2 regions of the Streptomyces sp. SDT5-1 genome follow, and region 2 is predicted to be linked to the other one. Evidence: riboswitches for the same ligand, from Rfam matches in the RefSeq annotation. Region 2 holds a riboswitch; the other holds the start of a gene.
What was found. Region 2 has a riboswitch for thiamine pyrophosphate ahead of thiO (glycine oxidase ThiO). Riboswitches for the same ligand answer to the same signal wherever they lie in the genome.
Positions count from the first base shown of each region.

Region 1: another riboswitch for thiamine pyrophosphate. It lies ahead of ACTWJ8_RS05175 (purine-cytosine permease family protein); the one in region 2 lies ahead of thiO (glycine oxidase ThiO).

Region 1 covers NZ_CM125963.1:1,085,084-1,099,856, reverse strand. Annotated here, with positions in the region: gene ACTWJ8_RS05205 (extracellular solute-binding protein) at 168-1,505, shown strand; gene ACTWJ8_RS05200 (carbohydrate ABC transporter permease) at 1,502-2,404, shown strand; gene ACTWJ8_RS05195 (carbohydrate ABC transporter permease) at 2,406-3,299, shown strand; gene ACTWJ8_RS05190 (geranyl diphosphate 2-C-methyltransferase) at 3,362-4,252, opposite strand; gene ACTWJ8_RS05185 (family 2 encapsulin nanocompartment cargo protein terpene cyclase) at 4,269-5,579, opposite strand; gene ACTWJ8_RS05180 (family 2B encapsulin nanocompartment shell protein) at 5,633-7,048, opposite strand; TPP riboswitch at 7,453-7,547, shown strand; gene ACTWJ8_RS05175 (purine-cytosine permease family protein) at 7,537-8,937, shown strand; gene thiM (hydroxyethylthiazole kinase) at 8,984-9,805, shown strand; gene thiE (thiamine phosphate synthase) at 9,802-10,515, shown strand; gene thiD (bifunctional hydroxymethylpyrimidine kinase/phosphomethylpyrimidine kinase) at 10,512-11,336, shown strand; gene ACTWJ8_RS05155 (amidohydrolase) at 11,344-13,011, opposite strand; gene ACTWJ8_RS05150 (purine-cytosine permease family protein) at 13,064-14,335, opposite strand; gene ACTWJ8_RS05145 (TetR family transcriptional regulator C-terminal domain-containing protein) at 14,619-14,773, shown strand, end outside.
Region 2 covers NZ_CM125963.1:2,707,350-2,722,122, reverse strand. Annotated here, with positions in the region: gene ACTWJ8_RS12730 (anthranilate synthase family protein) at 1-292, opposite strand, end outside; gene ACTWJ8_RS12725 (trp operon leader peptide) at 402-461, opposite strand; gene ACTWJ8_RS12720 (class II 3-deoxy-7-phosphoheptulonate synthase) at 570-1,922, shown strand; gene ACTWJ8_RS12715 ((2Fe-2S)-binding protein) at 2,082-2,348, shown strand; gene bfr (bacterioferritin) at 2,361-2,840, opposite strand; gene ACTWJ8_RS12705 (sulfite oxidase-like oxidoreductase) at 3,015-3,647, shown strand; gene ACTWJ8_RS12700 (DUF4396 domain-containing protein) at 3,689-4,204, opposite strand; gene ACTWJ8_RS12695 (deoxyribonuclease IV) at 4,272-5,135, opposite strand; gene pknB (Stk1 family PASTA domain-containing Ser/Thr kinase) at 5,212-7,167, opposite strand; gene ACTWJ8_RS12685 (thiazole synthase) at 7,268-8,062, opposite strand; gene thiS (sulfur carrier protein ThiS) at 8,070-8,270, opposite strand; gene thiO (glycine oxidase ThiO) at 8,267-9,445, opposite strand; TPP riboswitch at 9,443-9,556, opposite strand; gene ACTWJ8_RS12670 (hypothetical protein) at 9,609-9,956, shown strand; gene ACTWJ8_RS12665 (NAD(P)/FAD-dependent oxidoreductase) at 10,144-11,307, shown strand; gene ACTWJ8_RS12660 (Rv2175c family DNA-binding protein) at 11,418-11,783, shown strand; gene thiE (thiamine phosphate synthase) at 11,865-12,512, shown strand; gene metF (methylenetetrahydrofolate reductase [NAD(P)H]) at 12,619-13,539, shown strand; gene ACTWJ8_RS12645 (hypothetical protein) at 13,585-14,454, shown strand; gene ACTWJ8_RS12640 (phytoene desaturase family protein) at 14,522-14,773, opposite strand, start outside.

The sequences.
Region 1 (14,773 bases), 1.6 Mb from region 2:
TTGACCGTACGCAGAAGTTCCTTGCCCCACAACGTTCTTGCGCATGCCTTGACAGCCCCGTGGCCGCTCCCTAATTTGCCACCACAGGGCTGAACGCTGGCTGGATTTCGAAAAGTTTTCACGGCGGCTCAGGGGTCGTCGGTGGCTCTCGAGTGCGGAGAACAGACATGGAAATCCCCCTCTCTCGGCGTCCCGTCTCAAGACGGACCGTCCTCGGCATCGCGGCGGGCGTCCCGCTGTCCGCGGCGCTCGCGGCCTGCGGCTCGTCGGGGCCGAGCAAGAACGGTGCGGGCAAGGGAGCCACGTACTGGTACCTGAGCGGCCAGCCCGACGAGGGCGTCAGGGCCGACGCGGTGAAGGCCTTCAACAAGGCCCACCCCAAGAGCCAGATCGACGGCACCTCCTTCCAGAACGACGCGTTCAAGACGAAGATCAAGACCGCGATCGGTGCCGGGAAGGCGCCCACCATCATCAAGAGCTGGGGCGGCGGCACGCTGCGCAGCTACGTGGAGGCGGGCCAGGTCGAGGATCTGACGCCGTGGTTCGACAAGCACCCCGAGGTCAAGGAGAAGATCTTCCCCACCGCGTTCCCCGCGGCGACCGTGAAGGGCAAGATCTATGCGATGCCCGTGGAGCGGGTGCAGCCCATCATCCTCTACTACAACAAGAAGGTCTTCGACGACGTCGGTGTGAAGCCGCCGCAGTCGTGGGACGACATCATGGCGCTCGTGCCCAAGTTCAACGCCAAGGGCATCGCGCCGTTCTCTCTCGGCGGGCAGTCCCGGTGGACGAACATGATGTGGCTCGAGTTCCTCTTCGACCGCATCGGCGGCCCCGAGGTGTTCCAGGCCGTCTTCGACGGCGAGAAGAACGCCTGGTCCAACCCCGCGGCCATCGAGGCGCTCGGCATGGTGCAGGACCTGGTCAAGGCAAAGGGCTTCATCAAGGGCTTCTCGTCGATCACCGCGGACTCCAACGCCGACCAGGCCCTCCTGTACACCGGCAAGGCCGCGATGATGCTGCACGGCTCCTGGTCGTACGGCATCCAGAAGAACGACGGCGGTGACTTCGTCTCCAGCGGCGGCCTGGGATACATGAACTTCCCGCCGGTCAAGGGCGGCAAGGGCGACCCGAGCAACACCGTCGGCAACCCCGGCGAGTACCTGTCCATATCCTCGAAGGCCAGCGCCAAGGAGAAGAAGATCGCCGAGGAGTTCTTCGCCAAGGGCATGCTGCAGGACGCCGAGGTGAAGGCGTGGATCGACGGCGGCGGCGTCCCGGTCAAGCTGGGCACGGAGAAGCTGCTCGCCGCGTCCAAGGACGCCGACTTCCTGCAGTTCACCTACGACATCGCCACCAAGGCCAAGTCGTTCAGCCAGTCCTGGGACCAGGCGCTCAGCCCGACGGCGGCGGAGACGCTCCTCGACAACATCGTCAAGCTGTTCCAACTGTCCATCTCGCCACGGCAGTTCGCCGCGAACCTCAACGAGGTCATCGGGAAATGACCTCGCTCACCGCCCACGCGTCCCGGAGCGGTCGGCGCGGCATCCTGCCGTGGCTGACCGTCCCGGCACTCGTGGTCTTCGTCGGGTTCGCCGTCGTCCCGCTCATCGGTGTCTTCGTGCTGTCCTTCACCACCTGGGACGGCATCGGCGCCATCCACCCGTCGGGCCTCACCAGTTGGCGTTCGGTGCTCACCAACCCCGGCCTTCCGCACGCCCTGTTGGTGACGTTCGGCGTGATGATCGCGTCCTGGGCGTTCCAGACCCCGGTGAGCATCCTGCTCGGCACCTTCATGGCGGGACGCCAGCGCTACCGGGCGCTTCTCGCCATTGTGTACTTCGTCCCGCTGCTGCTCAGCTCCGCCGCGATCGCCGTCGCGTACAAGGCGCTGCTCAATCCGACCTTCGGGCTCGGCGCGGGACTCGGCATCGACGCGCTCAGCAAGGACTGGCTGGGGCGGCCCGCCCTGGCCTTCGGCGTCGTCATCTTCATCGTGTCCTGGCAGTTCGTCCCGTTCCACTCGCTGATCTACCAGGGCGGTGTGCAGCAGATACCCAAGTCCCTTTACGAAGCGGCACAGTTGGACGGCGCCGGACGGGTGCGGCAGTTCTTCAGCATCACGCTGCCCCAGCTGAAATACACCATCATCACCTCGTCGACGCTGATGGTGGTCGGCTCCCTGACCTTCTTCGACCTCATCTACGTCCTCACCGAGGGAGGACCGGGGGACGCCACCCGCGTCCTCGCGCTCGACATGTACAAGCGGGGGTTCCAGGCCAACCTGATGGGCCCGGCCAGCGCCATCGCGGTCATCCTCGTTCTGGTGGGCCTCGCCTTCGCCCTGCTGCTGCGCCGGCTCGGCGGCAAGGACGCCGGCGCGAGCCAGCTCGAGGGGGCATGACATGACGACCACACTGACCGAGGCGGAACGCCCGCAGAAGATCACCGGCAACGAGCGGCGCCGCCCGCGCGCCGCCTCCCAGCGCCGCAACTGGCTCGGCGGGCTGGGCGGTTGGATCTGGCTCGTCGTCGTGGCGGTGCCCCTTTACTGGACGCTCATCACCAGCTTCAAGGCGCAGAGCAGCTACTACTCCAGCAACTCGCTCGCCCCGTCCGGCGACCTCACGCTCGACAACTACCGGCTCGTCATCGAATCCGACTTCGTCGGCTACTTCCTCAACAGCGTCCTGGTCACCGTCGGCGCGGTGGTCCCGGCGGTCGCGTTCTCCTTCATGGCCGCCTACGCCATCGTGCGCGGCGGCGGCACGCGCTACCTGCGCGTGGTCAACGGTGTGTTCCTCATGGGCCTGGCCATCCCGCTGCAGGCGACCGTGATCCCGGTGTACCTGATCATCATCCGGCTGCATCTGTACGACACCCTGCTGGCGCTGATCCTCCCGTCGATCGCCTTCGCCATCCCGCTGTCCGTGCTGGTGCTCGGCAACTTCATCCGGGACGTGCCCAAGGAGCTGTTCGACTCGATGCGGGTCGACGGCGCCACCGAGTGGACCACGCTGTGGCGCCTCGCGGCCCCGCTCACCCGCCCCGCCATCCTGACCGTGACGATCTTCAACGCGCTGACCATCTGGAACGGATTCCTGCTCCCGCTGATCCTCACCCAGAGCCCGTCCAAGCGGACCCTGCCGCTCGCGGTGTGGACCCTGCAGGGCCAGTTCCAGGTCAACGTCCCGGCCATCCTCGCCGCCGTCGTCCTCACCACGCTGCCGATCCTGATCCTGTACGCGTTCGGCCGCCGCCAGCTGCTCAGCGGACTGACGGCCGGTATCGGCAAGTGACAAGAGGGGCCGTCCGAGGACGGCCCCTCTTACCAGCGGTCACGCGTACGAGGAACGTTCCCTCAGACGCGGTCGGCCGCGATCAGCACGTACTGGAACGAACCGTCCCTGTACGAGTTGATGAACGCGTCCTCGATGCCCGTCACCAGCGACGACGTCGCGCGCAGCTCCCAGTACGGGAGCGTGTCGGGCGTGAGGTCGATGACGGCCTGCGGGACGAGGCGGTTGTCGGCCATGGCGCGCAGGTACTCGCGGCGCGAGTGGATGTTGCACTCGAAGTGCGCGTTGATCTGCGACACCCACTTCGAGGGCTGCCCGTAGCGCGGGTTCCAGCAGCCCGTGATCGTCACGTACCGGCCGCCGACCTCCAGGATGCGGGAGTGCTCGGCGAACAGGTCGTGCAGGTCGACGTACATCGTCGACTCGTTGTTCCAGGACGCCGCGGCCTGACCCGTCTCGAAGGGCGTGTCCAGCATGTTGCACACGCGGGCCCTGACGTGGTCCTGGATGCCGAGCTCCTCGGCCCGCCCGTTGGCGAAGTCGGCCTGCTTGGCCGAGAGCGTGACCCCCTCAACGCTGCACCCGAAGCGCTGGTGCGCCATCACCATCGAGCCGCCGCGCCCGCAGCCCGCGTCGACGACGGTGTCGTCCCGCGTGATGTCACCGAGGTGCCCGAGCAGGTACTCGGCCTGCGCCGACTCCAGCCGGTGCAGCTCGGCGATCAGCTTCTGCTCGCTCGCGTCGTCGGCCGGGTTGCCGAGCGCCGCGTGGTCGACCGCGCCGATGCCGTAGTGGTGGTGGTACAGACCGTCGACATCGCCGAGCCGCAGGTTGACCGGCCGGGCCTCGCCGTCCCAGTAGCGCGCGATGTCGCCCTGGTACGGAGTGGCCGGTGAGGGGATGTACGGGGAGGTGGTGCTGTGAGCGGTGGCGGTGAGTTCGGTGCTGGTCACTAAGGAGTCCAATCTCTTACCAGAAGTCCGGCAGGCGGTAGCGGTAGGTGTTGTTCTGATGCCACTGGTGGTTGCCGTCGACCCAGGCGGCGACGCCCCGCAGGAAGCGCTGGACGCTCGGGACGGGGCACTCGGCGGCCAGGGCCGCGGCCTCGGCCTCAAAGGCGTGCATGAGTTCGTTGTGGACCTCGACGGCCTTCAGGTACGCGTCCCGGTCGGAGAGCCCCTCGCGTTTCGCGATGACGACCGGGAGGTTCAAGTGCACACCGGGGGCGTCGAGTTCCTTCATGTACGAGTAGAGGTCGTTGACGATCGTCGTCGCGTTCCCGGCGAGCGCGATGACCTTCTGCATGGCCGGACGGGCGTGCAGATCTGCCGGCAGCTCGTAGCCGCCGACGGTGTCGGTGATGGTGGGGCAGGGGCGGAAGTTGTTGAACTGGCGCATCGCCAGGTACTCCCACACCTCCGGTACGTGCTCCTGCTCGGACCAGGCGGCCTCGGCCAGGTAGCCCATGTGCAGGCGGGCCATGTCGTGCCGGTACCGGTCGGCCTGCGAGGCACTGCTCGCCCGGACGAAGTACTCCATGGCGGAGCGGTACGCGCGCCGGGGCGCGTCCGCGTGGAGCGACTCCGCCCACGGGGGCTGGTACTCCGCCGTGGTGTAGAGCGGATCGAGGGCGGTGTGCGCCAGCAGCAGGCGCGAACCGAGGCCGACGGGCGAGCCGCCGTGGTCCTCGCAGTAGCAGTCGTCCAGCGCGTTCTCCGCCATCATCAGCCGGGTGGCGATCATGACGTGGTCCACGGTGGGCGCGTCCGGGTGGCAGCCGACCATGTAGCTGCCCACGGAAAAGCCGTCGAACTCCTCCTCCCAGTCGTCGGGGTACAGGTCCACCTCGTGGAGCGCCCACTCCTTGATCCTGCGGCTGACCTCGGCCACGCGCACGGGATCGGGGTCGGGCACCGGGTGGTGGTACAGGCCCGGAACGGGGCGGCCCTTGGCGGCGCCGCCCGCTCCCGCACCGTCGGCGGGTCCTGGCGGCGCGGCCGGCGGGGTCAGCCGCAGGCCTGCCGTCCCGATGCCCTGCGGGCCGCGCAGGAGCCGCTCCACGTCGCCGCTCGCGGGCGGGACGGCGGGCGCGGGCACCGCTGCCGCCGGTACGTCGACCTCGGGGGCGTCGGTGGTCGCCGAGGGGACGGAGGGCGGGCCGCCCGTGACGGCGGTGATGTCGCGGGCGCGGGCCGCGGCGTCCGCGAGGACCTGCGCCCCGAAGCGGGAGACCGCTTCCGGCAGGCTCGACTGCGCGGGTGTCGGCTCAGGCGGGGGCATCCATGACTCCTTGAGGGCTCCTCGGTCGGGGTGGGCGGGTCCTGCGCGGTCCGCTAGCGGGGCCAGCGGCCGATCTGCACGTTCTCCAGGACACCGACCGCGTCCGGCACGAGGATCGCGGCGGAGTAGTAGGTGCTGACGAGGTACTTCGTGATCGCCTGGTCGTCGACGCCCATGAACCGCACCGACAGACCCGGCTCGTACTCGTCCGGAAGCCCGGTCTGGTGCAGGCCGATGACGCCCTGGTTGTCCTCGCCGGTACGCATGACGAGGATCGAGCTGGTCCGCTCCTTGGTGATCGGGATCTTGTTGCAGGGCAGGATCGGCACCCCGCGCCAGGCCGGCACCTGCTGGCCGCCGAGATCCACGTGGTCGGGGTACAGGCCGCGGGCGTTGAACTCCCGGCCCATCGCGGCGATGGTGCGCGGGTGCGCGAGGAAGAACTTCGAGCCGCGGCGACGGCACAGGAGTTCGTCGAGGTCGTCCGGGGTGGGCGGACCCGAGTGCGGCTGGATGCGCTGCTTGAAGTCGGCGTTGTGGAGCAGGCCGAACTCCCGGTTGTTGACGAGCTCGTGCTCCTGGCGCTCGCGCAACGCCTCGATGGTGAGCCGGAGTTGCTCCTTCGTCTGGTTCATCGGCTCGTTGTAGAGGTCGGCGACCCTGGTGTGCACGCGCAGGATCGTCTGGGCGACCGACAGCTCGTACTCGCGCGGGTTCGCCTCGTAGTCGACGAAGGAGCCGGGGAGTTCGTGCTCGCCGACGTGGCCCGCCGACATCGGGATCTCCGCCTCGCCGCGGTGGTTCTGGCCGCGGCTCGCGAGCTCCTTGAACGCCTCGACGTGCTCGCGCAGCGGCGGCGCCGAGTCGAGGACGGACGCGAAGTCGGCGCGGGAGAGCGTGAGCAGGGTGCCGGAGGTCTCGGCGACCGCCGTCTGCTCCCACTGGGCGTCCTCGTCGAGCAGCGCGTTGTCGCCGAAGCGGTCGCCGTCGGCGAGCACGTCGAGCGCGACCTCGTCGCCGTACTCGCCCTCGGTGAACTGGCTGACGCGGCCGTGCGCGATGAGGTGCAGCTTGTCCGCGGGCCTGCCGCGCTCGACGAGGGTGTCACCGGCCCGGAACTCGCGCTGGACGCACCGGTCGGCGAGCGCGGTGAGCACGTCGACGTCGTCGAAGCCGCGCAGCAGCGCCAGTTCGCCGAGTTCGCGGGGGATCACCCGGACGTCGGAGCCGTCCTGGATGAACTCGATGGTCCCGTCGCCGACGGTGTAGGTCAGGCGGCGGTTCACCCGGTAGACGCCGCCCTTGGTCTCCACCCAGGGGAGCATGCGCAGCAGCCACCGGGAGGTGATCTCCTGCATCTGCGGGGCGGACTTGGTGGTCGTGGCGAGGTTGCGCGCTGCCGCCGTGCCCAGGCTGGTCTGCCGGGGCGGGGCGGACGCGGCTTCCGGGGTGGTCGAGTCAACTGTCATCGAGCGAGCTCTCCTTGGTCGGGCGTGCGCGAACAGGCCCGTCAGAGATGGGCAGATGAGGTGAAAGCGGAAGAATTGGGAGTGAATGCGTCCAGAACCAGATTCACGGTAAGCGGCGCCTCGGCCGGCGGACCAAGGAAAGCCGCCGACATTCGCTCGATGCGATGATCATGGTCGGAGGGTGTTTGGCCGCCACCGACAGAACTCGGCCGGATTCTCCGACGCCCGATCGGGCCGCGGAGCCGCTACGAGCCCGGTGGGCGGGCGGCACGGCCGCCGCGCACCCGACGGAACTCGGCCACGTGTCCCAGAGGTCCGCATTGCCCGCCGGGCACCCGCCGGGGTAGGGGCGGCCCGCAGCCCGCCTGTGCGTCCGCCGCGGCCGGCGCGTTACCCTGGCCGCCGTACCGGACACGGGGTGCCCCACCAGAGGGCTGAGAACACACCCGTCGAACCTGAACCAGTTCGTACTGGCGGAGGGATGTCTCATGCCTTTGGCGCATGTTTCCAGCGGCCTGCCTGCCGATCACGGCGTCGACGCCTTCGACGGGCGGATGCCCGCGGCGCCCGGCGATCTCGGCATCGAGGGGCACGGTATCGAGCCCGTGCCCGAGAACAATCGTTACGGCGGCGCCGGACGTTTGTTCACGGTGTGGTTCGCCCCGAACCTGACCATGACCGGCGTCTTCACCGGCACCGTCGGCATCGCCCTCGGGCTCGACTTCACCACGGCGCTCGCCGCCGTCGTCATCGGCACCCTGATCGGCGCCGTCCCCACCGCGTACCTCGGCACCTGGGGCAGCAGGACCGGCGCCGGGCAGCTGCCGCTCGCCGGGCTCGCCTTCGGCCGCGGCGTCGTCCTGCCCGGCGTGCTCCAGTGGCTGTCCTCCATCGCGTGGGACGCCCTCATCGGCCTGTTCGGCGGCGACGCCCTCGCCCGCCTCCTCGGCTGGCCGTTCTGGGCCGGTGTCCTCGTCATGCTGCTCGCCCAGGGCCTGCTCGGCGTCCTCGGCTACGAGGCCATCCACCGGCTCCAGATCGTCATGACGTTCGTCCTCGGCGCCGCCTTCGCGCTCATCGCGTGGCGGCTGCTCGACGGCGTGCACCCGGCGGCCCACAGCACGGTGCACGGCGCCGACCGCCTCGGCGCGTTCGTCCTGACCAGCACCATCGCGCTCAGCCTCAGCCTGTCCTGGGCGCCCTACGCCAGCGACTTCAGCCGCTACCTGCCAGCCACCACCTCCCGCACCCGCATGTTCTGGTGCACGCTGCTCGGCCTGCTGGTGTCCTTCGTGGCCGTGCAGACCCTCGGCCTGTGGGGCGCGTCCGTGCTCACCGACCAGACGGCCGCGGGCGTCGACAAGCTGCTCGGCGGGGGAGTCGTCGGCGGGTTCGGGCTGCTCGCCGTGGCCCTCGCCGCCCTGTGCAGCAACGCCATGAACGACTACAGCGGCTCCCTCGCCCTCCAGACCGTCGGCGTGCGCATCCCGCGCCCGGTGGCCGCCGCCCTCGCCGCCGTGCTCGGCTTCCCGCTCGTGCTGTGGATGCACGCCGCCGACACCACCGCACGCTTCCAGAACGTGCTGCTGTTCGTCGGCTACTGGATTCCCGGATTCGTCGCCGTCGTCCTCGTCGACTGGCGGGCACGGGCGAAGGAACGCGCCGGCGCGCCGCTCGACCTCGCCGCCGAGCGCGCGCGGCGCCGCCCGGCCTGGCCCGCCCTGCTCGCCTTCGCCGCCGCCTTCGCCTGCGCCGTCCCGTTCATGGACACCAGCCTGTACGTGGGCCCGGTCGCGGACGCCCTGCACGGAGCGGACCTGTCGTACTACGTGGCGTTCCTCGTGGCCGCCGCCGTGTACGCGCCGCTGCGCCTGCGCCGCCGCGCCTGACCGGCCTCCGTACGGACCCGCACCTCCCGCTCCCTTGGAGTCACCCATGCCCCAGACGTCCCCCGACCGCCCCGACGACCTGGTCGCCTTCGCGGCGCGGGCGCTCGGGCGCGTACAGAGCGACGCCCCGCTCGTGCAGTGCCTGACCAACGCGGTCGTCACCGGGTTCACCGCCAACGTGCTGCTCGCCGTCGGCGCCGCGCCCGCCATGGTCGACATCCCGGACGAGGCGGGAGCCTTCGCCGGCGTCGCCTCGGGCGTCCTCGTCAACCTCGGCACCCCGCGCGCCGAACAGCGCGCCGCGATGCCCGAGGCCGCTCGCGCCGCCACCGAGGCGGGCACACCCTGGGTCCTCGACCCGGTCGCCGTCGGCGCGCTGCCCGTCCGGACCAAGCTGGCCCACGAGCTGCTGGCGCTGCGGCCCACCGTGATCCGCGGCAACGCCTCCGAGATCATCGCCCTCGCCGGAGCGGGCGCCGGAGGCCGCGGCGTGGACGCGTCCGACGGGGTCGACGACGCCGAGGAGGCGGCCACCTCGCTCGCGCGCACGGCTGGCAGCGTGGTCGCCGTGTCCGGCCCGGTCGACTACGTCACCGACGGCAGCCGCGCCGCCCGCATCGCCAACGGTGACGCCCTGCTGACCCGGGTGACCGGCGGTGGCTGCGCGCTCGGCGCGGTCATGGCGGCGTTCGCCTCCGTGGACGAGGACCGGTTCGCCACGACGGTCGCCGCCGCCACCGCGTACACCGTCGCCGCGGAGTCCGCCGCCCGGTCGGCGTCGGGGCCCGGCAGCTTCGCCGTCGGCTTCCTGGACGCGCTCGCCGCGCTCACCCCGGACGACGTGGCCGCACGGGCGAGGCTGTCATGACGGCGCGTACGACGACGGGCGCAGGCGTCGACCTGTCCGTGTACCTGGTCACCGACCCGGACCAGTGCGCCGCCCTCGGGCGGACCGTGGCCGAGACCGTCGAGCGGGCCGTGGCCGGAGGTGTCACCGCCGTACAGGTCCGCGAGAAGCGCGCGGGCGGCCGGGCGTTCCTGCGCACGGTCCTGGACGTCGCCGCCGTGCTGCCCGAGCACGTCGTGCTCATCGTCAACGACCGCGTCGACGTCTTCCTCGCCGCACGCGCCGCCGGGGCCCGGGTCACCGGCGTCCACGTCGGCCAGTCCGACCTCCCCGCCGAGTCCGTACGCCAACTCATCGGCGAGGAAGCGGTGTTGGGCCTCAGCGCGGCCACCGTCGACGAACTGCGGGCCGCCGAGGCGAGCCCGGCCCGGGTCGACCATGTCGGCATCGGCGCCCTGCACGCCACCCGCACCAAGGCGGACGCCCCGACGCCGCTCGGCCACGAAGGCTTCGCCGCGCTCGTCCGGCACACCCGGCTGCCCGCCGTCGCCATCGGCGGTGTCACCGCCGACGACCTGCCGCACCTGAGAGCCGCGGGCGCCGCCGGAGGCGCCGTCGTCTCCGGCATCTGCGCCGCCCCCGCCCCCGAGGCCGCCGCCCGCCGGTACGCCGACGCGTGGACCGGCGCCGATGCCTCCCTCGCCTGTCCTCGAAAGGATGCCTCCGCATGACCGGGACACCACCCGCGGTCGCGCCGCCCCGCGTGCTCACCGTCGCAGGATCCGACTCCGGAGGCGGCGCCGGGATCCAGGCCGACCTCAAGACCATGCTGGCGCTCGGCGCGCACGGCATGAGCGTGCTCACCGCCGTCACGGCCCAGAACTCCCTCGGTGTGCAAGGCGCGTGGAGCCTGCCGCTGGAGGCCGTGCGCGCCCAGTACCGCAGCGTCGTCGACGACATCGGCGTGCAGGCGCTCAAGACCGGCATGCTCGCCGACCCCGCCATGGTCGAGACGGTCGCCGCGCTGCTGTCCGACGCGCCCGCCCCCGTCGTCGTCGACCCGGTCAGTGTCTCCAAGCACGGCGACCGGCTGCTCGCCGACGAGGCCATCGACGCTGTACGGGACCGTCTGCTGCCGGTGGCCACCGTGGTGACGCCGAACCTCGACGAGGTCGCCGAACTCACCGGCATCGCCCTGAAGGCCGACACCGCCGAGTCCGACATGCGCCGCGCCGCCGAACGGCTCCTCACCTACGGCCCGCGCTGGGTCCTGGTCAAGGGCGGTCACCTGCCCGGCGAGGCGGTCGACCTGCTCACCGACGGCACGGCCGAGCACTGGCTGCGCTCGCCCCGCCACGACAACGCCCACACCCACGGCACCGGCTGCACCCTCGCCTCCGCCGTCGCGGTCGGCCTCGCCCAGGGCCGCGACGTGCCGGAGGCGGTGCGGCGGGCGAAGGAGTACGTGACCGGGGCGATCGCGGCGGGGTTCGCGCTCGGGGACGGGATCGGGCCTGTCGATCACGGGTGGCGGTTCCGGGCGACCGGCTGACGGCCTCTCAGGCCCCGGCCTCGTGCACCACGTCGCCCGCCACGACGACGAGTTCGGCGACGGTGTCCGGGATGTCGTCGGGGTCGGCCCGCAGGATGTCACGCGAGAGCACGCAGAAGTCCGCCGCCTTGCCGACGGTCAGCGAACCCCGCTCGTGCTCCAGGAAGTTGGCGTACGCGGAACCCATCGTGTACGCGTGCACGGCCGTGGCCACGTCGACCGTCTCCTCCGGCATCCAGGCCGGACCGCCGGCCAGCGGCCTGCGCGTGGCGGCGGTGTAGATGCCGATCATCGGGTCCATCTCCGCGACGTTCCAGTCGCTGGAGAACGCCAGCGTCGCCCCGGCCGCGTCGAGCGTGCGCATCGGCCAGGCCTTGTGCCAGCGGCCCTCGCCGACGTTGGCCGCCCAGTCCTGGCCGGGCCCCGCGATCTCCGGGGCGCAGTGCCGCGGCTGCATGCACGCCACGACGCCCAGTGCGGCGAAGCGCGGCGCGTCCGCCGGGTCGAGACACTCGACGTGCACCACCTGATGGCGGGCATCACGCGGCCCGTTGACGGCACGGGCCTGCTCGACGGCGTCCAGGACCGTGCGGATGCCCCGGTCGCCCGTCGCGTGCACGAAGCACTGGAAGCCGCGCGCGTCCAGCTTGGTCAGCAGGTCGGCGAACTCCTCCGCCGGATAGAACGTCTCGCCCCGATGCCCCGCGCACCCGGTCGCGTACGGCTCGAGGAGCGCGGCCGTGCGGGGCTCCACGACGTCGTCGATGTAGAGCTTGAGCGGGCCGAGCCGCATCCGGTCGTCGCGGTACGCGCGCGTGGCGGCCTCGAAGTCGTCGAGGTCGGCGTCCGTGGTGCCGCGCGGGTGGAACAGGGCGGCGACGAGCCGTGAGCGCAGCCGCCCCTCGGCCCTGGCCCGCTCGAACAGCTCCAGGTCGTCCAGGGAGTTCTGCGGCTCGACCACCGTGGTGATGCCGAACCGGATCGCGTCGTCGAGGGACTTCACGAGGCGCCCGTACTGCCGCTCGGGGGACGCCCACGGCACACCGAGCTGGCGCAGCGCCCTGTGGCCCTCGCGGGACAGTCCGCGCACCGCGAAGTCCCGTACGAAGCCTGTGGGTTCGCCCGTCACGGGGTCGGTCTGCGCGATGCCGAAGGGGAGTTCCGTGCGGTCCGCGCGCACACCGAGCCGGTCGAGGGCCGCCGTGTTGAGCCAGGCCGTGTGCACGTCGTAGCTGAGGACCATGGCCGGGGTGCCGCCGGTGACCGGGTCGAGGTCGGCGGCGGTCGGCATCCGGCCGTCGGGGAGCGCCGAGTAGTCGAACGCCTCGGCCTCGATCCAGGCGGCGTCGGGGTGGCGCCCGCGCCAGTCGCAGATCCGGTCGTGGATCTCCTCCAGGCTTGTGGCGCCCGCGAGTTGGACGCAGGCGTCGTCCGAGCCGAGCCGGACGTGGTTGTGGGCGTCGATGAACCCGGGCAGGACGAGGCGGCCTGCCGCGTCGACGACTCGGGTGTCGGGGCCGGTCCAGCGCTCGGCGTCCGCGTCGTCGCCGAGCCACACGATCCGCCCGTCGCGCACGGCGAGCGCCTCGGCCTCGGGCAGTTCGGGGTCGACGGTGTGGATGCGGGCGCGGCGGAGGACGAGGTCGGCGGGGGAGTGATGCGGTGCGGGTGCCATGAGGGTGGGGCTCTTTCTCGTACGAGGGTGGTTCGGAGGGGAGAAGGGGGCGTTACGTGGTGTGCGGGCGGGCAGTGGTGCGGGCCAGCACCGCGTACACGACGCCCCCGACCACGGCGCCGAGCGCGCTGAGGTCCATGCCGCCGAGCGGGGCCACGAGCGGGCCGCGCCACAGCGCGCTGTCGCAGGTGAGCGCCGCGAACACCATCCCGACGAGGAGCGCCGTGAGTCCGGCGGGGCTGTACCCGGCGCGGTACCAGTAGCGGCCCGCACGCCCGGTGTGCAGGGCGTCGGCGTCGTAGCGGCAGCGGCGCAGCACCATGTCGGTCAGGAACACCCCGCCCCACGGCGCGAACACGATGACGAGCAGGGAAAGGAACGACAGCAGCGACTCCGTGAAGTCGACCAGGAACAGCGCGGCGAGCGATCCGGCGGCCGTCACCGCCGCGCTGATCAGGATCGCCTTCGCGCGGCTCCACGGGATGCCCAGGACCTGGAGGTTCAGGCTCGACGAGTACAGGGTGATGATCGAGTTGGTGACGGAGCCGCCGAGCACAAGGGCGAGGAACAGCGGCTGGAACCAGCCCGGCAGCAGCCCCTGCGTCCCCGCCACCGCGTCCGTGAGATCGGCCTGCGTCGCGGCGGCCGCCCCCGCGACCCCGAGGGCCACCGACGACACGAGGCCGCCGAGCGCGCCGTTCCAGGTCAGCGAGCGCATCGAGGTGGTGGTCGGCAGATAGCGGGTGTAGTCCGCGGGCATCGGCACGTAGCTGATCGGCCCGGCGAGCACCACGACGAACGCGAGGGACCAGCCGGCCGCGCCGCCCGGCGAGGGCGCCGCGCCGGTGTCCGTGCCGGGCAGCAGGAACAGCAGCATCGCCGCGAAACCGGCGGTCAGCGCGTATGCCATCCAGCGCTCGGCCCACTGCACGGTCGCGTGGCCCCACAGGGCGACGGCGAAGGTGAGGGCCAGGGTGGCGGCGAGGCTCACGGCGCGGGCGGCCGTGCCGTGCCAGCCCAGTTCGGCGCAGATCGCCTGGAGCGCGAGGACGCCGACGACGGTGTTCACGATGGTGTAGCCGATGCTGACGACCCAGTTCAGCAGGCCCGCCGGCCAGTTGCCGCGCACGCCGAACGCGGCGCGGGAGATCACCAGCGTCGCCGTGCCCGTCCGTACGCCGCTCATGCCCGCCGCGCTGATGACGAAGAACGTCAGTCCTCCGACGACGACCGCGAGCACCGCCTGCCAGAACGACAGGCCGAAGGAGACGGCCAGCGCGCCGTTGATGACGTAGGTGAACGTCAGGTTCGAGCCGAACCACAGCCAGAACAGGTCCCGCGCCCCGCCATGCCGCTCGGACTCCGGGATGGGGTCGAGCCGTGTTCCTCGACCTGGAACACCTCGTCCTTGGCGGCCTGCGCGGGTGGGTCCTGGGCCGGTGGGTCCTGCGTGGTCCCTCGTGCCGTCATGCCATCGCCTCTCGCCGCAGGGAAAGATCTTGAATGCCGTTCAAGAAACTTGAACGGCATTCAAGATGCGGCGCGGTGTCGGCCCACGTCAAGAGGTAGGCTGCGATCCGTACGAACAGCAGTGAGGAGCGGCGCGCATGGCGGGGTCGACGGCGGAGCGGCCGGGACGGTCGGGCGGCGACCTGCGCACCCGCACCCTCCAGGAGGCGACGGCCGTCGTCGCCGAGCAGGGCCTGGCGTCCCTGACCATGGCCTCGCTCGCCAAGCGGCTCGGCACCAGTGGGGGCCACCT
Region 2 (14,773 bases):
CGCGCACCCGGACGTCGTGGCGCGGCAACTGCTCCAGGGCCTCGGCGAGCGGGATCTCGTACGACTCCTCGGGGGTCAGGACCGTCAGCGGTGTGCCGTCGTCGCGGACGTCGAAGCCGCGCTCGCGGATCTGCCGGAACGGGACGAGGACGAGGCCCTCCGGGATGTCGGCCAGGCGTTCGTGCTCGCCCACCTGCCCGATCAGGACCTCGACGGTGTCGTGCTCACGGCCGGGGGTGCGGCGGCGGAGCAGTGCGAAGGGGCGGTCGTCGGTGAGCAGTGCGTCCAGCATCGGTTGGTTCCTTCCAGTGACTGGCGGGAGTCGTTCGGGAGGAACAGCCGGCGTCGAAAACACTGAAGGCCGCCCCTCGGGCGGCCTTCGCGGATTCGGATACGCGCAGTCAGTGGGCCGCCGGATGTGCGGTCCACCACCAGGTGCGGTGCAGCGATTGCGCGAACATGGACGTCACCGTACCCGATGCCCGCCGGTGTGGCTCAGACGTGTCGCGTCCGTCTCAAAAGATGAGCGGGGGAATGGACGGGCGACACGACCCCGTAATGTTTACGAGGTGACCGTGAACGCTAAGACCAGCGCGAGCGCTGGCAACACCTGGCGAAACCTGCCCGCGGCGCAGCAGCCCGAGTACCCCGATGCCGAGGCTCTGCGCGATGTGATCGCGGACCTCGAGTCGTATCCGCCGCTCGTCTTCGCGGGCGAGTGCGATCAGCTGCGCAACCGCCTGGCGGCCGTCGCCAAGGGAGAGGCGTTCCTGCTCCAGGGCGGCGACTGCGCCGAGGCCTTCGACGCCGTCTCCGCAGATCACATCCGTAACAAGCTCAAGACCCTGCTCCAGATGGGCGCCGTGCTCACGTACGCCGCCTCGGTGCCGGTGGTGAAGGTCGGCCGGATCGCCGGCCAGTACTCCAAGCCGCGCTCCAAGCCGACCGAGACCCGCGACGGCGTCACCCTGCCGACGTACCGCGGCGACTCCGTGAACGGCTTCGAGTTCACCGAAGAGGCCCGGATCCCGGACCCGCAGCGGCTGAAGCAGATGTACCACGCGTCCGCTTCGACGCTGAACCTCGTGCGCGCCTTCACCACGGGCGGCTACGCGGACCTGCGCCAGGTGCACGCCTGGAACCAGGACTTCGTGAAGTCGTCCCCGTCGGGCCAGCGCTACGAGAAGCTCGCCCGCGAGATCGACAACGCGCTGAACTTCATGCGCGCCTGCGGCACCGACCCGGCCGAGTTCCAGACGGTCGAGTTCTACGCCTCCCACGAGGCGCTGCTGCTCGACTACGAGTCGGCGCTGACCCGCGTGGACTCGCGCACGGGCAACCTGTACGACGTCTCGGGCCACATGGTGTGGATCGGCGAGCGCACGCGTCAGCTGGACCACGCGCACGTCGAGTTCGCCTCGAAGATCCGCAACCCGATCGGGATCAAGCTCGGCCCGACGACGACGGCCGAGGACGCGCTCCAGTACATCGAGCGCCTCGACCCCGACCGCGAGCCGGGCCGGCTGACCTTCATCGTCCGCATGGGCGCCGACAAGGTCCGCGACAAGCTGCCCGAGCTGGTGGAGAAGGTCACGGCGTCCGGCGCGCAGGTCGCCTGGATCACCGACCCGATGCACGGCAACACGTACGAGGCGGCATCCGGTCACAAGACCCGCCGCTTCGACGACGTGCTCGACGAGGTCAAGGGCTTCTTCGAGGTCCACAAGTCGCTGGGCACCCACCCGGGCGGCATCCACGTCGAGCTCACCGGTGACGACGTCACCGAGTGCGTCGGCGGCGGCGACGAGATCTTCGTCGAGAACCTGCACCAGCGCTACGAGACGGCCTGCGACCCGCGCCTGAACCGCAGCCAGTCCCTCGACCTGGCGTTCCTGGTCGCGGAGATGTACCGCGACCAGTGATCCTTTGAGGTCGTACGAACATGCCGTGGGGCGCGGATCACAGAGATCCGCGCCCCACGGCACTTTTGTGCTCCCGCCCCTACGGGTAAGGTTAGGTTAGCCTCACCGATCAATCGGGACGGCACTACCTATGAGTCCCGACGAGAGTCCGACCGGGAGGTGAACCGCGTGTTCGTCTGCAACTGCTTCGGTGTCACCGAGGCGCAGGTCAAGAAGCACGCGGAGGACGGTGCCTGCACCCCCCGCCAGATAGCGTCGGCCTGCAAGGCCGGCACCGACTGCGGCTCCTGCGTCCGCCGCATTCAGGCGCTGCTCGGCCGGGGCGCGTGCCCCCGCAGGGAACTGGTCGAGCAGGGCGAGTCGGCCGCGGCCCTCGAGGCGCCGACGGAGCCGACGGTCCCGGCCCGGCTGCCGGAAGCGGCCTGACGGACTGACGGCCTAGCTGTCCGGCTGCTCGATGAGCTGCGCGATGTAGAGCGCCTCTCCCAGCTTCTCCACCAGCTCCAGCTGCGTGTCCAGATAGTCGATGTGGTGCTCCTCGTCCTCGAGGATCGACTCGAAAATGTTCGCGGACGTGATGTCGCCCTTGCCGCGCATCACCTCGATGCCCCGCTTCAGGCGGTCGATCGCCTCGACCTCGATCTGCCGGTCCGCCTGGAACATCTCGGTGACCGACTGGCCGACGCGCACATGGAAGAGGCGCTGGTAGTTCGGCAGACCGTCCAGGAAGAGAATCCGGTCGGTCAGCACCTCCGCGTGCTTCATCTCGTCGAACGACTCGGAGCGCGTGTACTTCGCGAGTTTCGTCCAGCCGAAGTTCTCCTGCATCTTCGCGTGCAGGAAGTACTGATTGATCGCCGTGAGCTCGGCCGTCAGCTGCTCGTTGAGAAACTCGATGACCTCGGGGTCGCCCTGCATCGCAGAGGCTCCTTCCAAGCGGTAACTGGGCAGGTTCCGCGCATCCTTGCACCGGTGCCGGGACGCGTCCAGTAAGTGCACGCTTAGTAGGAGTTGCCCGAATCAGGGCTCGCGGCGGCTCCCCGAGGGTGGGCGTGGTCACGTCCACTGCTCCTGGTCTGTCAGGATGGAGGCATGGGTCATCCGGTGGGTCGCGAGTCTGAGGGAGCAGTGCAGCCGGAGCTTCCACCGGGGCAGCGGCTCCAGCGCGGCTGGCCCGTCACGCACTACGGACCGGTGCCCAAGTTCCGCCCCGAGCGCTGGGAGTTCAGGGTCTTCGGCGCCACCGCGGACGGCGAGAAGCACTGCTGGAACCACGAGGAGTTCTCGGCGCTGCCGTACGGGACCGTCACGGGCGACCTGCACTGCGTCACGAAGTTCAGCATGCTCGGCGCCGAATGGGGCGGCGTGCGCGCCTCGACGATCCTGGAGCTCGCCCCGCCCGCGCCCGACGTCACCCATGTGATGGTGTGGGCCGAGTACGGATTCTCGTCGAACCTCCGGCTCTCCGACTTCGCCTCCGACCGGGCCATCTTCGCCACGCACAAGGACGGCGAACTCCTCACCGCCGAGCACGGCTTCCCGCTGCGCCTCGTCGTGCCCCATCTGTATGCCTGGAAGGGCCCGAAGTGGGTGCGCGGCGTCGAGTACATGACGGCCGACCGGCGCGGCTTCTGGGAGGAGCGCGGGTACCACAACGTGGGCGACCCGTGGCGTGAGCAGCGGTACTCGTACCAGGAGGAGCCCGGGGAAGGGCCCGAGCTCTAGGGCCTGCGTCCCCGGGCTTCGCTCCGGATACCCCCTGGGGGTCAGTGGTACTGGTGGACGACCGCGTGGCCCTTGCCGCGTCCGATCATCCAGCGGTTGACCGGCGTCGTGACCACGAAGGCGATCGCCAGCGACGCGGCGAGCGCGCCCCAGAACAGGCCGTCCGACAGCTGCGCGTCCATCGCGTTCGGCCACAGGGCGATCACGCCGTTGTCGATCAGCTCCATCACCGCGATGGACAGGGTGTCGGCGGCGAGCGCGACCCGGAAGGCTGTTCCGAAGTCGACGCCCGCCTTCAGGACGCCGCGCAGGGTGAGCGAGTAGCCGAAGACGAAGGCGAGCGCGATCGCGAGGATCATCGTCGGCACGTTTCCCCAGCCCAGCGCGGTGCCGATCACCATGCCGAGGACCTCGCCGATGGCGCAGCCGGTGAGGCAGTGCAGCGTGGCCTGGGAGGCCGTCCTCCAGGAGACCTTGCCGCCCGCGCCGTGCGTTCCGTGGTGCTCGTGCATGTGGTGCTCGTGGTGCTCGTGCCCGGTGTGCGTCTCGTGCTGCATGTGTTCCCCCAGTGCTTGCTGCGGATGCCTGCACCAAGGTAACCCATATACCCCCCAGGGGTATTCCTCAGGCTCGAAGTTTCTTCAGCCGTTCCACGTCGGCCGCGTGGCCCTCCTTGCCGCCGGGCGTCTCGATCACCAGCGGGACGTTCTCCGTCGCCGGGTGGGCCATCAACTCGCGGAACGGCTCCTCGCCGATGTGGCCGGTGCCGATGTTCTCGTGCCGGTCCTTGTGGGCGCCCACCACGTCCTTGGAGTCGTTGGCGTGGATCAGCTTGAGGCGGCCCTCGCCGACGGTGTCGACGAGCAGGTCGAGCGTCTGCTTCATGCCGGCGGGGCCCGTCAGGTCGTGGCCCGCCGCGAAGATGTGGCAGGTGTCGAGGCAGACGCCCAGCTTGGGATGGCGGTCCAGGACGTCGAAGTACGGGCCGAAGTCCCAGGTCCGCGAGCACAGCGACGCACCCTGCCCCGCGGTCGACTCCAGCAGGAGGTACGGGTCGTCGTCGTGGGTCAGCTCGTCGAGCAGCGGCAGCATGCGCTCGCGGACCTGCGCGAGCGCCACCTCGCGCTCCCGGCCGCCGGTCGCGGAGCCGGTGTGCACGACGACGCCGAGGGCGCCGATCGCGCGGGCCCTGCGCAGCGAGTGGCGCAGCGAGTCCACGGACTTGTCGACGGTCGCCTCGGTGTGCGAGCCGAAGTTGATCAGGTAGGGGGCGTGCACGTACGCGGGTATGCCGGCCTCCGCGCACTGGGCGCGGAACTCCTCGTCCTGGCGGGGGTTCCCGGGCGGGGTGGCCCAGCCGCGGGGGTTGGCCACGAAGACCTGGACGGTTTCGGCCTGGAGGTCACGGGCGTAGGAGAGGCCCACGGAGGCGAGGCCGCCGGCCACCGGGACGTGACCGCCGATCGGGTTGCGGATGCTGCTGTTCACCCGGCCCAGGGTGTCATGGGCACTCGGACACCCGGGGCCGGGCCACCGCCACGGCCGTTCCGCCCGGCCGCGCCGGCTAGCGGATGGTGATCGTGATCGTGGAGCCCTTGGGCGCGTCGTCGCCGCCCTCGACCGACTGGGCCTTGACCGTGTCGCCGAAGAGGCCGAGGATGCCGCGGCTCTCCTTCACGTCGAAGCCCGCCGCACCGAGCTTCGCCTTCGCCTCGTCGACCTTCATGTCCGTGACGTCGGGGACCTCGACCATGACGGGGCCCTTGGAGATCGTCAGGGTCACCGTGTCGCCCTCGGCGAGCTGCTTGCCTTCGGCGGGGGACTGCTCGGCGACGCTGCCCTTGTCCTCGTCGGAGTGCACCCGCCGCGTGGCGATCTCGGCCTTGAGGCCGACGTCCTCGAGGTCGGCGATGGCGTCCTGCTCGGACTCGCCGGTGACGTCGGGTACGTCCACGGGGGAGCCCTTGGAGACGACGAGCGCGACCGCGGAACCGGCCCTGCGGGTGGTGCCCGCCGCGGGATCCGTGCTGATCACCGACCCCTGCGCGATCTGGTCGCTGAACTTCTTGGTGACCATGCCGGGCTCGAGCCCGCTCTTCTTGAGCTCGCTCCTCGCCCTGCCGAGCGGCGTGCCGCTGACGTCGGGGACCTTCACGGTCTCCGGGCCCCTGGACACGGTGAGGTCGACGGACGCGCCGTCGCGGATGCGGTCGCCGGAGCCCGGATCGCTGTCCATGACGACGCCCCGCTCGTACGTGTCGCTGTACGCGCGGTCGACCGTGCCGACCTCCAGGCCCGCGTTCCTCAGCCGCTTCTCGGCCTGCGCCTGCGACTGGTTGAGGACCGAGGGGACCTTCGTGAACTGGCCGGAGTTGATGTACCAGACCCCGGTGCCGAGGCCGAGCACGAGGAGCACCGCCGCGACGATCGCGAGCGTGCGCCGCTGCGGACCACGGCCGCCGCGACCGCGCCCCGGCGCGGCGGGCGGCGCGGGCGGCGGCATCTCCAGGCGGCTCGTCCGGTTGAGCCGCGCCTCGTCCATCGGCTGCGCGCTGTCCGTGGGCAGCGGCAGCTGCACCGCCGTGCCGGCCGCGCGCGGGATCACGCTCGTCCGGTCCTCGGCCCCCGCGTGCTCGGTGGCGAGCGCCTGCGGCGGCACCGCGTCGAGCTGCGCGTCGGTGAGCGCCGCACGGGCGTCCCTGGCCTGCGCGAGGAGCGCCACGGCGTCGTGCGGGCGGACCTGCGGGGTGCGGGCCGTCGCCGACGCGACCAGCTCGTCCAGCTCGTAGGGGAGCCCGGGGACCTGCGCGGAGGGCGGCGGCACGTCCTCGTGGAGGTGCTTGTAGAGGATCTGCGCCGGGGACTCGCCCGCGTGCGGCTTGCCGCCGGTGAGCATCTCGTAGAGCACGACCCCGCACGCGTACACGTCCACGCTCGGCGTCGCCGTGCCGTTCTCGATCTGCTCGGGCGCCAGGTACGAGACCGTGCCGAGGACCGCGCCCGTGGTGTTCGTGACCGTGTCGACCGCGCGGACCAGCCCGAAGTCCGCGACCTTCACCCGGCCGTCGTCCCCTATCAGGACGTTCTCCGGCTTCATGTCGCGGTGCACGAAGCCCGCGCGATGGGCCGCACCGAGCGCGGCGAGGACCGGCTCCAGGATGTCGAGCGCGGCGCGCGGCCGTAGCGCCCCGCGGTCGCGCAGCACGTCCCGCAGCGTGCACCCGGCGACGTACTCCATCGCCAGATACACGTACGCGCCGTCGGTGCCCTGGTCGAAGACCCCCACCACGTTCGGGTGCGAGAGGCGGGCCACCGACTTGGCCTCGCGGATGAAACGGTCCACGAACGAGGCGTCGGCGGCCAGCGAGGGGTGCATCACCTTGAGCGCGAGCACGCGGTCGAGGCGGGTGTCCACGGCCCGGTAGACCGTGGCCATCCCGCCGACCGCGATGCGTGCGTCGACGCGGTACCGGCCGTCGAGCACGTGCCCGAGCAACGGGTCCTGAAGGGTCGTGTCCACGCAGGCGAGTGTACGAGGAGTGACCGACAGCCAGCCTCCGTGCCGCAGGACCGGACCCGTACTGCAGCACAGCTGTGACCGGCGCGGGCGTGCGCCCGGGTCAGAACGCGGGGCGCTCCGGGTCGAGGTGCGCGCGCCCCTCCGTGGGCGAGGACGCCTCCGCGAAATGGCGCTTGGGGATCCGGCCCGCGCGGTACGCGAACCGGCCCGCCTCCACCGCGTGCCGCATGCCCTCCGCCATCAGGACGGGTTCCTGCGCGCGGGTGACCGCGGAGGCGAGCATCACACCCGCGCAGCCCAGCTCCATGGCGAGCGTCACATCGGACGCCGTGCCCGCGCCCGCGTCCAGGATCACGGGTACGCGCGCGTGCTCGGTGATCAGCTGGAAGTTGTGCGGGTTGCGGATGCCGAGCCCGGAGCCGATGGGGGAGCCGAGCGGCATGATCGCCGCGCAGCCCACGTCCTCCAGCTTGCGGGCGAGCACCGGGTCGTCGTTCGTGTACGGCAGCACGGTGAAGCCGTCGTCCACCAGCGTCTCCGCCGCGTCGAGCAGCTCGATCGGGTCGGGCAGCAGGGTCCGCTCGTCCGCGATGACCTCCAGCTTCACGAGGTCGGTGCCGAGCGCCTCGCGCGCGAGGCGGGCCGTCAGGACGGCCTCCCCGGCGGTGAAGCAGCCCGCCGTGTTGGGCAGCACCCGGATGTTCAGCTTCTCCAGGACGGAGAGCACCGATCCGTGCACGTTCGCGTTCACGCGGCGCATCGCCACGGTGGTGAGCTCGGTCCCGGACGCCACCAGGGCGCGCTCCAGGACGTCGAGGCTGGGCGCCCCGCCCGTGCCCATGATCAGGCGCGAGGAGTACGTCTCGCCCCCGAGGACGAAAGTGTCGTCGGCCATGGACGGTTCAGCCTCCTTGGACGGCCGTGAGCACCTCGACGCGGTCTCCTTCGGAGAGCGCCGTGGCGGGCCATTGGGTGCGGGGGACGACGGTTTCGTTGAGCGCGGCGGCGACGCCCTTGGGTGCGCTGGTGAGCGTGGTGACCAGGAGGTCGAGCGTGGCGCCCGCCGTCACCGTGCGCGGCTCGCCGTTGACGTAGACGTTCATGCGGGCTGCTCCACGAGGGCTGTGCCGAAGCGCTTCGGCGTGAACGGGCGGGCCTCTTGCGGCAGCTCACCGGTGGTCAGGGCGTGCGCCATGGCGTCGCCGGTGACCGGCGTCAGGAGCACGCCGTTGCGGTAGTGGCCGGTCGCCAGGAGGAGGCCGGGCAGCTCGGTCGGGCCCAGGAGCGGCGCGTTGTCGGGCGATCCGGGGCGCAGGCCCGCGCGGGTCTCGGTGAGCGGGAGTTCGGTGATGCCGGGGACGAGTTCGTGGGCGTCGCGCAGGAGTTCGTAGACGCCGCCCGCCGTCACCGTGGTGTCCCAGCCCAGCTCCTCGCTGGTGGCGCCCACGACGAGCTCGCCGTTGACGCGCGGCACCAGGTACAGGTTGCCGCCGCGGACGACCGCGCGGACGGTGCGGCTGAGGAACGGCGCGTACCGCTGCGGCACCGTCAGGCGCAGCACCTGGCCCTTGACGGGGCGGACCGGCGGCAGCACCGCGTCGGGGACGCCCGCGAGCTGTCCGCCGCGGCTGCCGGCGGCCAGCACGACCTGGTCGGCGGCGAGTTCGGTGCCGTCGGCGAGATCGGCGCCGCACGCCCGGTCCCGTACGACACGGAGCCGTTCGGCCCACGACCGGTGGAAGGCCACCCCGGCGCGCTCGCAGGCCGCCACCAGGGCGCCCGCGAGCCTTCTCGGGTCGATCTGGTGGTCACCGTCGACCCGCAGGCCGCCGCGCACGCCCGGCGCGAGCATCGGCTCCAGGCGGCGGCACTCGCGGCCGGACAGCCACTCGGACTCGAGGCCCGACTTCGTCTGGAGGGCGTGCAGTTCGCGCAGATGCGCGCGGTCGTCGGCGTCGAGCGCGACCGCGAGCGTGCCGCACGCGCGGTAGCCGAGGTCCTGCCCGGTGGCCTCGGACAGCTCGGCCGCGAACTCCGGGTAGCGCCGCGCCGATTCGAGGTTCAGGCCGAGCAACGTCTGCTCGCCGTGGTGGAGTTCGGTGACGGCGGCCAGCATCCCGGCCGCGACCTGGGCGGCCCCGCCGCCCGGCTCGGGGTCCGCGACCGCGACGGAAAGACCGCGCTGCGCGGCCCGCCAGGCGGTGACGAGACCGATGATGCCGCCACCGACGACGAGGACGTCGCAGGTGTGCGAACGGACGGATGGCGTGGACGACATGGGCGTCAAGCCCCTCCCTTCGCCGGTATGACCCGGATCAGGTTCGTACGGTCGAAGGCCGCTCCAGCCTCCCTCTCAGCCCGCTGCGTACGGGCTCCCGCGAGTGCTCTACGTTGGCCACCCTAGCCGTTCACCTCGAACTCCAGTAAGGGAGCCTCCGCTCGTGGCACGATCCCTCGACGGTCTCGTCATGTCCCCCGTCGTCGACCAGGCGCCCGGTCAGGTGGGTACGCAGACCCGCTTCACGTACCACGAGAAGGACGGCCGCATCTCGGCCGACTACGAGGGTGGCGACGTCGTGGAGGGGCACCTCGTGGGCACCCGCTCCGGCGACCGGCTCGACTTCCGCTACGTCCAGCTGAAGACCGACGGCACCACCTCCTCGGGGCACTGCGTCTCGACCGTGTCCGACCTCCCCGACGGCCGGGTCCGCCTCGACGAGACCTGGGAGTGGGAGTCGCAGGAGGGCAGCGGCACCAGCGTGGTCGAGGAACTGCCCGCCTCGGAGTGACCGCCCGGCCTCCCTTGATGGTTTGATCGCTAAACCGCTGACACGTGTGCAGGACGTCACGGCCCGGGAGTGGCCTGTGCCGCTGACCACCGCAAGATCGGGTGCCTAAAGTGATCCCGTGAGTGAGCAGCGGAACGGGAGCGACAGGCCTTCGGGGCAGCGGAACGTCGTCATCGTGGGCGCGGGCATGGCCGGTGTGCAGACCGCCGTGGCGCTGCGCGAGCACGGCTTCACCGGCGGGGTCACGCTGCTCGGCGCGGAGCCCCACCAGCCCTACGACCGGCCGCCGCTCTCCAAGGCGGTGCTGCTCGGCAAGGCCGAGGGCTCCGCCTTCGACGTGGACTTCGAGGCGCTCGGCGTCACCCTGGAGCTGGGCCGCGAGGTGACCGGGCTGCGGCCCGGCGACCACGAGCTGGACACCGCGCGGGGCCCGGTCCCGTACGACGTGCTGGTCGTCGCGACCGGTGCCGAACCGGTCCGGCTGCCCGGCACCCGCGACGTCCCCGGGGTGCACCTGCTGCGCACCCTCGACGACGCGGAGCGGCTGCGGCCCGTCCTCGCCGAGCAGCACGACGTGGTGGTCGTGGGCGCCGGGTGGATCGGCGCCGAGTTCGCCACCGCCGCGCGCGAGGCCGGCTGCCGGGTCACGGTCGTGGAGGCCGCCGAGCGACCGCTGGCCGGGGCGCTGCCCGCGGAGATCGCCGCCCCCATGGCCACCTGGTACGCCGACGCCGGTGCCCAGCTGCGCACGCACGCGCGCGTGGAGCGCATCGAGCCCGGCGTCGTGGTCCTCGACGACGGCACGCGGCTTCCCGCCGGGGCCGTCGTCGTCGGCATCGGCGCCCGCCCCGCCACCCGCTGGCTCGCGGGCTCCGGCATCGCCCTCGGCGACCACCAGGAGGTGCTCGCGGACGAGTGGCTGCGCACGTCCGTGCCCGACGTGTACGCGGTGGGGGACTGCTCCTCGTTCCCGTCCGGGCGCTACGGCGAGCGGCTCATGGTCCACCACTGGGACAACGCCCTGCAGGGGCCGCGCACGGTGGCGGCGAACATCGTGGGCCAGACCCCGACGGCGTACGACCCGGTGCCCTACTTCTGGTCCGAGCAGTTCGGCCGCTTCGTGCAGTACGCGGGGCACCACGAGGGCGCCGACACGACGGTGTGGCGCGGCGACCCGGCCGGTGCCGCCTGGTCGGTGTGCTGGCTGAAGGGCGGCGCCCTGGTGGCGGTCCTCGCCGTCGGCAAGCCCCGTGACCTGGCGCAGGGCCGCAAGCTCATCCAGTCGGGCGTCGCGCTCGACCCGGAGCGGCTCGCGGACCCGGCCCGCCCGCTGAAGTCCGCCGTGGCCTGAGCCCACCGCGCACCGGCGGACGGGGTGAAAAGGAGTAAAACGGGAGGAGTCGTGGCCCATCCGCACCGGCCCGGCTTCCGAGTGTCAGTCCGGGATGGCACGCTTGTCCCGTGACCGAGATTGACGCAAAGATCGATGCTCTCGTCCCCGCCTGGCTCACCCTCCCCGACATCGCGGAGCAACTCGATGTCGAGGTGACGCGTGTGCGGCAGCAGGTCAAGGAAGGCCAGCTGATCGCCGTGCGCCGCGGTGAGAACAGGGCACTGCACGTGCCCGCCGCCTTCATCGACGGCGACAAGATCGTCAAGGGGCTCGTCGGCCTCCTGACGGTCCTGAGGGACGACGGCTTCAGCGACGAAGAGATGCTGGAGTGGCTCTTCACCCCCGACCCGAGCCTGCCGGGCACGCCCGCCCAGGCCCTGAGCGAGAATCGCGGCACGGAGGTGAAGCGCCGCGCCCAGGCGCTCGCCGTCTGAACTGACAACCGTCCGGCGTGCGCACCGCGGCCCTCGCGGTGCGCACGCCACCGACACCGCACCACCCACGGGGGGAATTCCATGGCGGACACCAAGCGCGCTCAGCTCGCCGACGCGCGGCTCTACCTGTGCACCGACGCGCGCAAGCGCCAGGGCGATCTGCCGGAGTTCCTCGACGCCGTGCTGGCCGCCGGTGTCGACATCGTGCAGCTGCGCGACAAGGGCATGGAGGCGGGCGAGGAGCTGGAGCACCTCGCCGTGTTCGCCGACGCGGCCCGCCGGCACGGCAAGCTGTTCGCGGTGAACGACCGGGCGGACGTCGCCCACGCCACCGGTTCCGACGTGCTGCACCTGGGCCAGGGCGACCTGCCGGTCCCCGCGGCCCGCGCGATCCTCGGCGACGACGTGCTGATCGGCCGCTCCACGCACGCCGAGGAGGAGGCCGCAGCGGCCGCCGCCCAGGACGGCGTGGACTACTTCTGCACGGGCCCCTGCTGGCCGACGCCGACCAAGCCTGGCCGGCACGCGCCGGGCCTCGACCTGGTGCGGTACACGGCAGGGCTCGGCACGGACCGCCCCTGGTTCGCGATCGGCGGCATCGACCTGGCGAACCTGGACGAGGTGATCGACGCCGGCGCCCGCAGAGCCGTCGTCGTCCGGGCCATCACGGAGGCCGACGACCCGGCCGCCGCGGCCGCCGAGTTCGCCAAGCGTCTGCGTTCCGTGTGACGCGGGTGAACTCGGGGGAACGGTGCGGACAATGTTCGCTCCCGGCCCCTGTCCGGAAGCTGGACGGGGATTAGGGCCTTTGGATATCGGTCAGTAACCTGCCCGTATGGCCCTAGGTACCGCTTCCACCAGGACTGATCGCGCCCGCACCGTGCGCGACATGCTCGCGCCCGGCAAGACGACGTACTCGTTCGAGTTCTCCGCGCCGAAGACCCCGAAGGGCGAGCGCAACCTGTGGAACGCGCTGCGCAGGGTCGAGGCCGTCTCGCCGGACTTCGTGTCCGTGACGTACGGCGCGGGCGGCTCGACACGCGCGGGCACCGTCAAGGAGACGCAGCAGATCGTCGCCGACACGACGCTGACGCCCGTCGCGCACATCACCGCGGTCGAACACTCGGTCGCGGAACTGCGCAACATCATCGGCCAGTACGCCGACGCCGGGATCCGGAACATGCTCGCGGTGCGCGGCGACCCGCCCGGCGACCCGATGGGTGACTGGATCTCGCACCCCGAGGGCCTCACGTACGCGGCGGAACTCGTCGAACTGATCAAGGAGTCCGGGGACTTCTGCGTCGGCGTCGCCGCGTTTCCCGCGATGCACCCGCGCTCGGCCGACTGGGACTCCGACGTGCGGCATTTCGTCGACAAGTGCCGCGCGGGCGCCGATTACGCGATCACGCAGATGTTCTTCTACCCGGAGGAGTACCTGCGGCTGCGCGACAAGGTCGCCGCCGCGGGCTGCGAGACGCCGATCATCCCCGAATGCATGCCGGTGACGAGCGTGCGCATGCTCGAACGTCTGCCCAAGTTGAGCAACGCGGACTTCCCCCCGGAGTTGAAAGAGCGAATCCTCACAGCGAAAGACGATCCCGCCGCTGTACGCTCCATTGGCATCGAGTTCGCTACGGAGTTCTGCGCCAAGCTGCTTGACGAGGGAGTGCCGGGTCTGCACTTCATTACGCTGAACAACTCCACTGCGACGCTGGAGATCTACGAGAACCTGGGCCTGCACAACGAGCGGGGCTGACTTCGCCGTACCCAGAAGGGCTACGGCCGTACGAGAGGGGCGTACATGGGCTGGGCGGTCCTCTATGTCGCGTTCGGACTGGTGGCACTGTGGCTCCTCGGTGAGGTCCTGCTGCAGTACAAGGCACGGCTGCGCTGGCGGCTGCTCGCCTTCGGAGGCTTCCTCGGCGTCGTGATCGGCGTCCTGCTGCCCTCGGTGTACGTCATCGGGGTCGGCGCCATCGCGTTCGCGATCGGACAGACGTACGTGACGCTGTCGTTCCGCCGCGGGTTCGCCGCGGGCTGGGCCCTCAAGGGCATGCCCGGCGTCCCCGGCATGGGCGGCGGGCGCCGCTCCGAGAAGGAGCTGCACCAGGACCCGACGCTCCAGGTCTCGGACCTGGAGTACGAGCCGGCGCCGCAGGAGTACGCGCCCGTGCCCGAGTCCCCGGCCGAGTCGACCGCCGTGTACGCCCCCGAGCCGATGCCCGACGACACGAGCCAGTACGGCGTCTACCAGGACTCGGCGTACGCCCAGACCGCCCAGGGCGCCCACGGCATGCAGCAGGACTACGGCTACGACACCGGGGCCTACGGCTACGACCAGCAGGGCTACGGCTACGACCCGTCCCAGCAGCCGTACGCCGCCCCGTACTCGGACCCGTACGTCGGCACGCAGACGTACCCGACGCAGCCCCAGTACGGCGACCCGTACGGCACCGGGCAGCAGTACACCGACCCGTACGCGGCGGCCCCCGGCTACGGCGGGGACACGCCTCCCGGCGGCGTCTGGGTGCCGCAGCAGCGCACCGGCGAGGGCGAGCAGCAGCAGTACGGCGGCGAACTCCCGCCCGAGCAGCCGTACCCGACGTACCCGCAGCACGACCCGAACGCCGGGTACGACACGGGCTACAACGAGCAGCAGTACCGGTACTGAACGGCGACCGACCGCCGCCCGTGCCGAGCGGCGGCGGACCGCGCGCCGGGCGTCCGGCGCGCGGGACTCACTGAGAGCCGCGGAACTCCGGGCCCTCCACGATCAGGCCCGCCACCAGCGCCCCCGACATCCCCGCGTGCGGCAGCCCGCCGCCAGGATGGGACCAGCCGCCCACGGTCAGCAGATTCGGCAGCGCCGTGCCGTTCGCCGCGTGCAGCAGCGCGCCGCGGGCCGCCGCGAGCGCGGGCGCGGGCACGGCCCCGCCCTCCGCCCCGGTGGCCGCGGCGATGTCCTGCGGTGTCCCGGTCTCGTGCCACAG